One region of the Bradyrhizobium sp. 170 genome, then DNA from elsewhere that is predicted to be linked to it. Evidence: riboswitches for the same ligand, from Rfam matches in the RefSeq annotation. Region 1 holds a riboswitch; the other holds the start of a gene.

Evidence for each region. A riboswitch is a leader RNA that binds a small molecule or an ion and turns the genes downstream of it on or off. The one in region 1 is predicted to bind S-adenosylmethionine.
Region 2: linked by a shared signal. The riboswitch ahead of IVB05_RS39145 (homoserine O-acetyltransferase) and the one ahead of IVB05_RS02800 (O-succinylhomoserine sulfhydrylase) in region 1 are both predicted to bind S-adenosylmethionine.

What each region holds. Positions count from the first base shown of each region.
Region 1 is NZ_CP064703.1:600,503-605,166, forward strand. Features, by position in the region: gene IVB05_RS02795 (SGNH/GDSL hydrolase family protein) at 1-740, shown strand, start outside; gene IVB05_RS02800 (O-succinylhomoserine sulfhydrylase) at 860-2,053, opposite strand; SAM riboswitch at 2,126-2,205, opposite strand; gene IVB05_RS02805 (2'-deoxycytidine 5'-triphosphate deaminase) at 2,315-3,421, shown strand; gene IVB05_RS02810 (sorbosone dehydrogenase family protein) at 3,546-4,664, opposite strand, start outside.
Region 2 is NZ_CP064703.1:8,309,249-8,313,912, forward strand. Features, by position in the region: gene IVB05_RS39135 (alpha/beta hydrolase) at 1-509, shown strand, start outside; gene metW (methionine biosynthesis protein MetW) at 626-1,294, opposite strand; gene IVB05_RS39145 (homoserine O-acetyltransferase) at 1,296-2,501, opposite strand; SAM riboswitch at 2,585-2,664, opposite strand; gene IVB05_RS39150 (chorismate mutase) at 2,841-3,689, shown strand; gene hisC (histidinol-phosphate transaminase) at 3,730-4,664, shown strand, end outside.

The sequences.
Region 1 (4,664 bases):
CCGGCGACATCTTCAGCCGTGTTCCTTGCTTGCCGCCAAAGGGTGCTTCCAAATCGATGGGATCGCTGCCGCGCGTCGCGAGCAAGCTCGTCGCGGGTCAGCCGGTGGTGATAGTCGCGTTCGGATCGTCATCGACCGCCGGCTTCGGCGCGACCTCGCCGGAATTCAACTATCCCAACCGGCTCGCCGCGCAATTGCGCCGGCAATATCCGACGGCCGACATCTCCGTCGTCAATGCCGGCAAGGGCGGCGAGGACGCGCCGGAAATGATGAAGCGGCTGCAGACCTCCGTCATCGACATGCATCCGGACCTGGTGATCTGGCAAGTCGGCACCAACGCCGTGCTGCGCAACCTAGATCCGGGTGAGACTGCAAAACTCGTCGAGGAAGGCATCGCGCGCATTCAGGCTGTTGGCGCCGACATCGTGCTGATCGATCCGCAATATTCGCCGCGGGTCAACGAGCACGCCGAAAGCGCCGGCAAGATGATGACGCTGCTGAACAAGACCGCCGAGCTTCGCAAGGTCGGCTTATTTCCGCGCTTCGCGGTCATGAAGGACTGGCACGAAAAGCAGGCGATCCCGATCGAGAACTTCGTGATCGCTGACGGCCTGCACATGAGCGACTGGGGCTACGCCTGCTTCGCGCAACTGCTCGGCGACGACATCATCAGGTCGGTCGGCCAGATCAAGCTCGGCGTCAACGTGCCGTCGGACGTGCGGGCGTATAGGCCGATGTGAGGTGAGATTCGTAGGGTGGGCAAAGGCGCGTCAGCGCCGTGCCCACCATTCTATCAGGATGCACGCGGCACGATGGTGGGCACGCTTCGCTTTGCCCACCCTACGCATTTGCAGCTACCTCACGCCTTCTCCAGCGCAGCCGTAAAATCCTCGATCAGATCATCGGCATGCTCGAGCCCGGCGGAGAAGCGGATGAAGCCTTCGCTGATGCCGAGTTCGGCGCGCGCCTCCGGCGTCAGGCGTTGATGCGTCGTCGTCGCAGGATGCGTGACGAGGCTCTTGGCGTCGCCGAGATTGTTCGAGATGCGCGCGATCCGCATCGCGTTGAGGCAGCGGAATGCGGCCGGCTTGCCGCCCTTGACCTCGAAGCCGACCAGCGTCGAGCCGGCGCGCATCTGCTTCTTCACCAGCTCGGCTTGCGGGTGATCGGCGCGGCCGGGATAGATCAGCCGCGAGATCTTCGGATGCGACGCGAGCACGTCGGCGACCTTGCCCGCCGTTTCGGTCTGCGCGCGCACGCGCACGCCGAGCGTCTCCAGGCCCTTGAGCAGGGCCCAGGCGTTGAACGGCGAGAGCGATGGCCCGGTCTGGCGCATGAAGTTATGGATGTGCTCGGCGATGAAAGCTTCCGACGACAGGATGATGCCGCCCAGGCAGCGGCCCTGGCCGTCGATATGCTTGGTTGCGGAGTAGACCACGACGTCGGCGCCAAGCGAAAGCGGGCTCTGCCAGATCGGCGTGGCGAAGACGTTGTCGACGATCAACCGTGCGCCGCCACTGTGCGCGATCTCGGCAATCGCCGGGATGTCGAGCACGTCGAGCGTCGGATTGGTCGGGCTCTCCAGGAAGAAGGACTTGGTGTTCGGCCGCAATGCGCGCTGCCACTGGTCGAGATCAAGACCGTCGACCAGCGTCGTCTCGATGCCGTAGCGCGGCAACAGATCCTGCACCACGTAAAGGCACGAGCCGAACAGGGCTTTCGAGGCGACGACATGGTCGCCGGCCCGGAGCGGCGCGAGGATCGCGGTCGTCACCGCGGCCATGCCGGTCGCGGTCGAGCGCGCGGCTTCCGCGCCCTCGAGCTCGATCATGCGGCGCTCGAACATATCAATCGTCGGATTGGAATAGCGCGAATAGATGAAGCCGGGCTCCTGGCCCTTGAACCGGGCCTCGCACTGCTCCGCGCTGTCGTAGACGTAGCCCTGGGTGAGGAACAGCGCCTCCGACGTCTCGCCGAATTGCGAGCGCAGCGTGCCGCCATGGACAAGGCGGGTTTCGGGGCGATAACGCTTGGTAGAACGAGTCTCAGACATGTGACCTCCGCCGTGACCATCTTGGAAAATGGTCACAAAAAACCGGCCTGGAAAAATTTCCACAGGCCGGGATCACACGTGTCCCCGGCCTGTTTAGCGACTTATTTAACGTGGCTGCAAGCCGGCCGGCTCAAATCACCACGGGATAAGTCATGCTGATATTACCTCGCGCCCTTCCCGTCAAGGCGGCCATCGGATAACCCCTAAAAGCCCATATTTAAGAGGTTTGGATGACATTTGGGCCGTATTGAGGATCGCGCCGTGCCGTTCACGCTCCCGCCCGACGCCAACGGAATTCTGCCCGACCGCATGATCGCGGCGATGGCGGATGCGGGCCTGATCCTGCCGGAATATCCCTTTGTCGAAAGCCAGATCCAGCCGGCGAGCCTCGACTTGCGGCTGGGCGATATCGCCTACCGGGTGCGCGCGAGTTTTCTGCCCGGTCCCGGCTCAACTGTCGCCGAGCGCATCGACGAGTTGAAGCTGCACGAAATCGACCTCTCCGACGGCGCGGTGCTGGAGACCAACTGCGTCTACATCGTGCCGCTGCTGGAGAGCCTGGCGCTGCCGCCGTCGATCGTAGCGGCCGCCAATCCAAAGAGCTCGACCGGGCGGCTCGACGTCTTCACCCGTGTGATCGCCGACGGCACGCGACGGTTCGACATGATCGGCGCCGGCTATCACGGCCCGCTCTATGCCGAGATCAGCCCGAAGACGTTTCCGGTGCTGCTGCGCGAGGGCTCTCGGCTCTCTCAAGTGCGCTTCCGCACCGGCGACGCCATCCTCAACGCCGACGAACTCGACGCACTGCATGGCGCGGAGCGGCTGGTCGATATCGACGACGCAGATTTGGCCAATGGCGTGGCGCTATCAGTCGATCTCTCCGGCGAAAATACATCAGGCTTCGTCGGCTACCGCGCCAAGCGCCACACCGGCGTGGTCGATATCGACCGCCGCAGCGGCTATGCCGTCGACGAATTCTGGGAGCCGATCCCGGCCCGCCCGGACGGCAGCCTGATCCTCGATCCCGGCGAGTTCTATATCCTGGCATCGAAGGAAGCCGTGCAGGTGCCGCCGGATTACGCCGCGGAAATGGTGCCGTTCGATCCGCTGGTCGGCGAATTCCGGGTGCATTACGCGGGATTCTTCGATCCCGGCTTCGGCTATGCCGGCGCCGGCGGGCAGGGCGCGCGCGCGGTGCTCGAAGTGCGCTCGCGCGAGGTGCCGTTCATTCTCGAGCACGGCCAGATCGTCGGCCGTCTGGTCTACGAGAAAATGCTGTCGCGCCCCGACGCCATGTACGGCCAGCGCATCGGCTCGAACTACCAGGCGCAGGGGTTGAAGCTCTCCAAGCATTTCCGGGTCTAGCGTCGACAATTGCGAGCGAAGCGAAGCAATCCATATCTCCGCTTGCCGAGAGATGGATTGCTTCGTCGCTACGCTCTTGCGCAAACGCTTCGCGTTTGTCGCAGGCAATGACGGTAGTTGCCAGTCACCGCGATGCCGATTTCGCCGCCGGCGTCACGCGCCAGATCGTGTTGCCGACGTCGTCGGCGACCAAGAGCGCGCCCTGTTTGTCGAGCCGCACGCCGACGGGGCGGCCCTGCGCCTCGCCCTTGTCGTTGAGGAAACCGGTCAGCACGTCCTGCGGCGCGCCCGAGGGCTTGCCGTCCTTGAAGGGAACGAAGATCACCTTGTAGCCAGCGCGCGGTTTGCGATTCCACGAGCCGTGCTGGCCTATGAACGCGCCACCTGCCATTTCCTGCGGAAACAGATTGCCGGTGTTGAACGCCAGCCCGAGCGAGGCGGTATGCGCGCCGAGCGCATAATCCGGGGCCATCGCCTTCTGCACCAGGTCGGGCCGTCGCGGCTCGACGCGCGTGTCGACGCGGTCTCCGAAATAGCTATATGGCCAGCCGTAGAACGCGCCATCCTTCACCGACGTCATGTAGTCGGGCACAAGATCATTGCCGAGTTCGTCGCGCTCGTTGACGACGACCCAGAGCTCGCCGGTTTTCGGATTCCATGCCGGGCCGTTCGGATTGCGCAGGCCCGAGGCGAACACGCGCCATTGGCCGCTGGCACGGTCGACTTCCAGAACCGCCGCGCGGTCCTTCTCGGCGTCGATGCCGTTCTCGCCAATATTGCTGTTGGAGCCGACCGTCGCATACAGCTTCGTGCCGTCCGGGCTGGCGGCGAGATCCTTGGTCCAATGGTGATTGATCGGGCCCGCAGGCAAGTCCGCCAGCTTGACGCCGGGTGCGCTGATTTTGGTGTCTCCGGTCGAGTAAGGAAATTTCACGATCGCGTCAGCATTGGCGACGTAGAAATCTTCGCCGACCAGCGCCATACCGAATGGCGAGTTCAGGTTGCTGATGAAGGTGCTTCTCGTCTCGGCAACGCCATCGCCATCGGCGTCACGCAACAGCGTGATGCGATTGGCGCTCGGAACTCCTGCACCCGCCCGGTTCTGCGCCAACCCGTAGATGAAGCTCTTGATGCTGAAGCCACGGTCCGGCTTCGGCGGTGCGTTGCTCTCGGCGACCAGCACGTCGCCGTTCGGCAGCACATAGACCGTGCGCGGATGGTCGAGCCCGGTCGCGAAAGCACT
Region 2 (4,664 bases), 1.5 Mb from region 1:
TCGCCGCGGTGGGCTCCGGCTCGGAGCTCGAAAACCTCGACGCCTTCCGCGCGCAATGCCGGGCCAATGCCGAGCAGTATGAGGCGATCGGATCGGTCGATGTCGCCAAGGTGACGCGCGAGGCGCCGAGCCGGATTCCGTTCCTGCTGAAGGACCCGCGCGGGCACGCTGATTTCTACGCGGCGCTGGCGCGGCACGATGCCAAGGGTTCAGCCAACACGATGCGCAGCTTCCAGGGCCAGCGGCCCTCGATCTACACCATGACCGATGCGATCCGGCGCGTGCCGACACCGGCGCTGATCCTGTGCGGCGACGAGGACGACAACTGCATCGGGCCGAGCCTGTTCCTGAAGCAGCATCTGCCGGCGGCGGGGCTTTCGTTCTTTCCGAAGTCGGGCCACGTGCTCAATCTGGAGGAGCCGGCGCTGTTCAATGAGATGGTGGAGCGGTTCATTGCGCTGGTCGAGGCCGAGCGATGGCTGGTGCGGGATGCGCGGTCGATGCTCTAGCCGTCATTCCGGGCGCGACGAAGTCGCGAGCCCGGAATCCATTCATCCACGTAACCTGCGGCCCGATGGATTCCGGGCTCGATGCTTCGCATCGCCCCGGAATGACGGCGGTGGCGCTACTTCCCCGCCCCGCCCCGGCTCAGCAAAAACACGCCCTGCTCGCCGAACATGTTCCAGACCCACCAGGGCAGGTTCAGCGGCACCGGGCGGCCGTAGAGATCGAGCGCCACCGCGCGCTCCATCTTGACGTTGATCGCGTCGCACAGTTCGACGAAATCCTTGATGGTGCAGAAGTGGATATTGGCCGTGTCGTACCAGGTCGCCGGCAAATTCTCCGTGCGCGGCATGTGGCCGCCGACAAGGAGCTGTAGCCGCATCTTCCAGAAGCCGAAGTTCGGAAACGAGACAATGGCGCGCCGGCCGATCCGCAGCAGGTTCTCCAGCACGACCTTCGGCTGCCGCGTCGCCTGCAGCGTCTGCGACAGGATCACGTAGTCGAAGGCGTCATCAGGATAATTGACGAGGTCGGTGTCGGCATCGCCCTGCACCACGGCGAGCCCCCCGGCGACGCAGCGGTTGACGCCCTCGCGCGACAGCTCGATGCCGCGGCCGTCGATGCCGCGGCTCTCCAGGAGTTGCAGTAACTCGCCGTCGCCGCAGCCGACGTCGAGCACCTTAGAGCCCCGTCCGATCATGTCGGCGACCAGGAGGTGATCGGTGCGATACTTGCCCGTGCGATCGGGCGCTATGCCGCCGAGCGGCAAGGCCTGTTCCTGAAGCGCCATCTCAACCACCCGTATTATTGCCGAGGCCGCGCGCCTTGCCGGCGGATTGCAGGAAGGCGCGGGAAATTTCGAAGAACTCCGGCACGTCGAGCAGGAAGGCGTCGTGGCCGCGATCGGTTTCGATTTCGGCGAACGACACCCGCGCGCTCGACGCGTTCAGCGCATGCACCAGCGCGCGCGATTCCGAGGTCGGGAACAGCCAATCGGAAGTAAACGAGATTACGCAGAAGCGCGTCTTGATGCCGCGAAACGCGTGCGCCAGCACGCCGTTGCGGTCGGCGGCGATGTCGAAATAGTCCATTGCCCGCGTCAGATAGAGATAGCTGTTGGCGTCGAAGCGCTCGACAAAGGACGAGCCTTGATAACGCAGATAGCTTTCGACCTGGAAATCGGCATCGAACGAGAATGTCGGCAGGTCGCGGTCCTGCATCCGCCGCCCGAACTTGCGATGCAGCGCGGCGTCGGAGAGATAGGTGATGTGACCCGCCATCCGCGCCACGCCGAGGCCGCGATGCGGATGGGTGCCCTGGTCGAAATAACGTCCGCCGCGCCAATCGGGATCGGCCATCACGGCCTGACGGCCGAGTTCGTGGAACGCGATGTTCTGCGCCGAGTGGCGCGTCGAGCACGCGACCGGCAATGCCGAGAACACGCGCTCGGGATAGGCGGCAGTCCATTGCAGCACCTGCATGCCGCCCATCGATCCGCCGATGACGCAGAACAGCGTCTCGATGCCGAGGCGGTCGAGCAGCATGGTCTGTGCGCGGACCATGTCGGGGATCGTAACGACCGGAAAATCCAGTCCCCACACCTTGCCGGTAGCTGGGTTGGTCGAGGCCGGACCGGTCGATCCCATGCAGCCGCCGATTACGTTCGAACAGATGATGAAATACTTGTCGGTATCGAGCGGACGGCCGGGACCGACCATGATTTCCCACCAGCCGGCCTTGCCGGTCAGCGGATGCGCATTGGCGACGTGCTGGTCGAGCGTCAACGCATGACAGATCAGGATGGCATTGGAACGATCGGCGTTGAGTTGGCCATAGGTCTGATAGGCAATCTGAAACGGCGCCAGGTCGACGCCGCAATCGAGCCGCAAGGGCTGGTCCATGCCGAATTCCGCTACCTGCGAAGCAGGACGATCGGCCTCTTGCGCGCGATCCTCGCTATGGATCGCCGGACTGGGTATCGATGGTACGTCGGTCATATCGGCACCGACCTCCTCGCGGAGGCTCTACAGACAGAATCAGGCCATAAAAAACCCGGCCTGAACGAAAGGTTCGGCCGGGATCAACTCTGTCCCCGGCCTGTTTAGCGAGTTGTTTAACGTGGCTGCAAGCCGGCCGGCTCAAATGACCACGGAATGGAACAAAGCTAGTCCCGCCTAAGCATTTCGTCAAGGCAGGCGGGGGCCAGGCGCCATGGTTAACCTGATCGTGCAGGGCTCCCCCGTGACGTTTCTCTTTGCTTTCAGCGCCCGTCTTTCCTAATCAATGCGACTGTCTGCCGGGCGCATCGGGCTGTTCCGGCACCAAGGTTTTCTCAGATGTCCAAGGCACCCCCCGCCCCGCCCTCGCTGCAGGAGCTGCGCAAGGAAATCGACGCGATCGACGAGCAGGTCCATCGCCTCTTGATGGCGCGCGGCGACATCATCGACCGGCTGATCCAGGTGAAGCAAACCCAGGAAGTCGGCTCCGCGTTCCGCCCGGCGCGCGAGGCCAGCATGATGCGGCAACTGGTGCAGCGCCATCGCGGCATCCTGCCGCTCGACACCATCGAGAGCATCTGGCGCGTCATCATCTCGACGTTCACTTATGTCCAGGCGCCGTTCGCGGTGCATGCGGACGTCTCGGTCGGCGAGCCCGCGATGCGGGATTCGGCGCGCTTTCACTTCGGCTTCGTCGTGCCTTATGTGGGCCATTTCAGCGCGCAGGCCGCCGTCGAGGCGGTGGCGAAATCGAAGGGCGATCTGGCGCTGGTCTCGGCCATCTCGAGCCGCACGCCGTGGTGGCTCGCGCTGGAAGCCAGCGGCGCACCGAAGATCATCGCCCGGCTGCCGTTCCTCGAACGCGCTGATCATCCGGCAGCACTCCCGGTGTTCCTGATCTCGCGGGTCGCCGACGACGCCATGGTGACGGAAGTTCAGATGTGGAGCGTCCGCGTCTCCGGCTGGAACGCCGATATCGCGCGCGCCGTGGCGCCGCTCGCCGAAATCGTCGCCGTGCCCGATACCGCCTTCGACGGCGCGGCGCTCCTGGTGTCGGATGCCGGCACCGGCTTCGAGAAGATCAAGGCTGCCCTGATCCAGGCCGGCGCCTCGGTGCGATCGTCGGCCCTCGTCGGCACCCATGCAACGCGCTATACGGTGCCCTCGAACGGGGCAGCCAAATCCTAAGCCGAAGTTCTAAGCCGTCCTGAATATCCGGAGACAGAAGATGAACCGCCCCATGCCGAATCCCGGCATTCTCGATATTGCGCCCTACACGCCCGGCAAGACGCCGGTGCCGGAGCCGGGCCGCAAGGTGTTCAAGCTGTCCGCCAACGAGACCCCGTTCGGGCCGTCGCCGAAGGCGATCGAAGTCTACAAGCAGGCGGCGGCGCATCTGGAGGACTATCCGGAAGGCACGTCACGGGTGCTGCGCGAGGCGATCGGCCGCGCCTACGGGCTCGATCCCAACCGCATCATCTGCGGCGCCGGCTCGGACGAAATCCTCAATTTGCTGGCGCACACCTATCTCAGCCAGGGCGATGAAGCGATCTCCACCGCCCACGGCTTTCTGGTGTACCCGATCGCCACCATGGCGAACGGCGCGAAGAACATCGTTGCGCCCGAGACCAACTTCACCGCCGACGTCGACGCCATTCTCGCGCGCGTGACGCCGCGCACAAAACTGGTGTGGCTGGCCAACCCGAACAACCCGACCGGGACCTACGTGCCGTTCGACGAGGTCAAGCGGCTGCGCGCAGGTCTGCCGCCGCATGTGCTACTGGTACTCGACGCCGCCTATGCCGACTACGTGTCGCGCAACGATTACGAGCTCGGCCTTGAGCTGGTGGCGACCACCGAAAACACCGTGATGACGCACACCTTCTCCAAGATCCACGGGCTGGCGGCCCTGCGGATCGGCTGGATGTTCGGCCCTGCCAACATCATCGACGCCGTCAACCGGATTCGCGGGCCGTTCAACGTCTCGACGCCGGCGATGCTGGCGGCGGTCGCCGCGATCGAGGACACCGCACATGTCCAGATGTCGAAGGCGTTCACCGAAGAGTGGCGCAACTGGCTGACCGAAGAGATCGGAAAACTGGGATTAAAGGTCACGCCGAGCGTGGCGAATTTTGTGCTGATCCACTTCCCGCTCGACAAGGG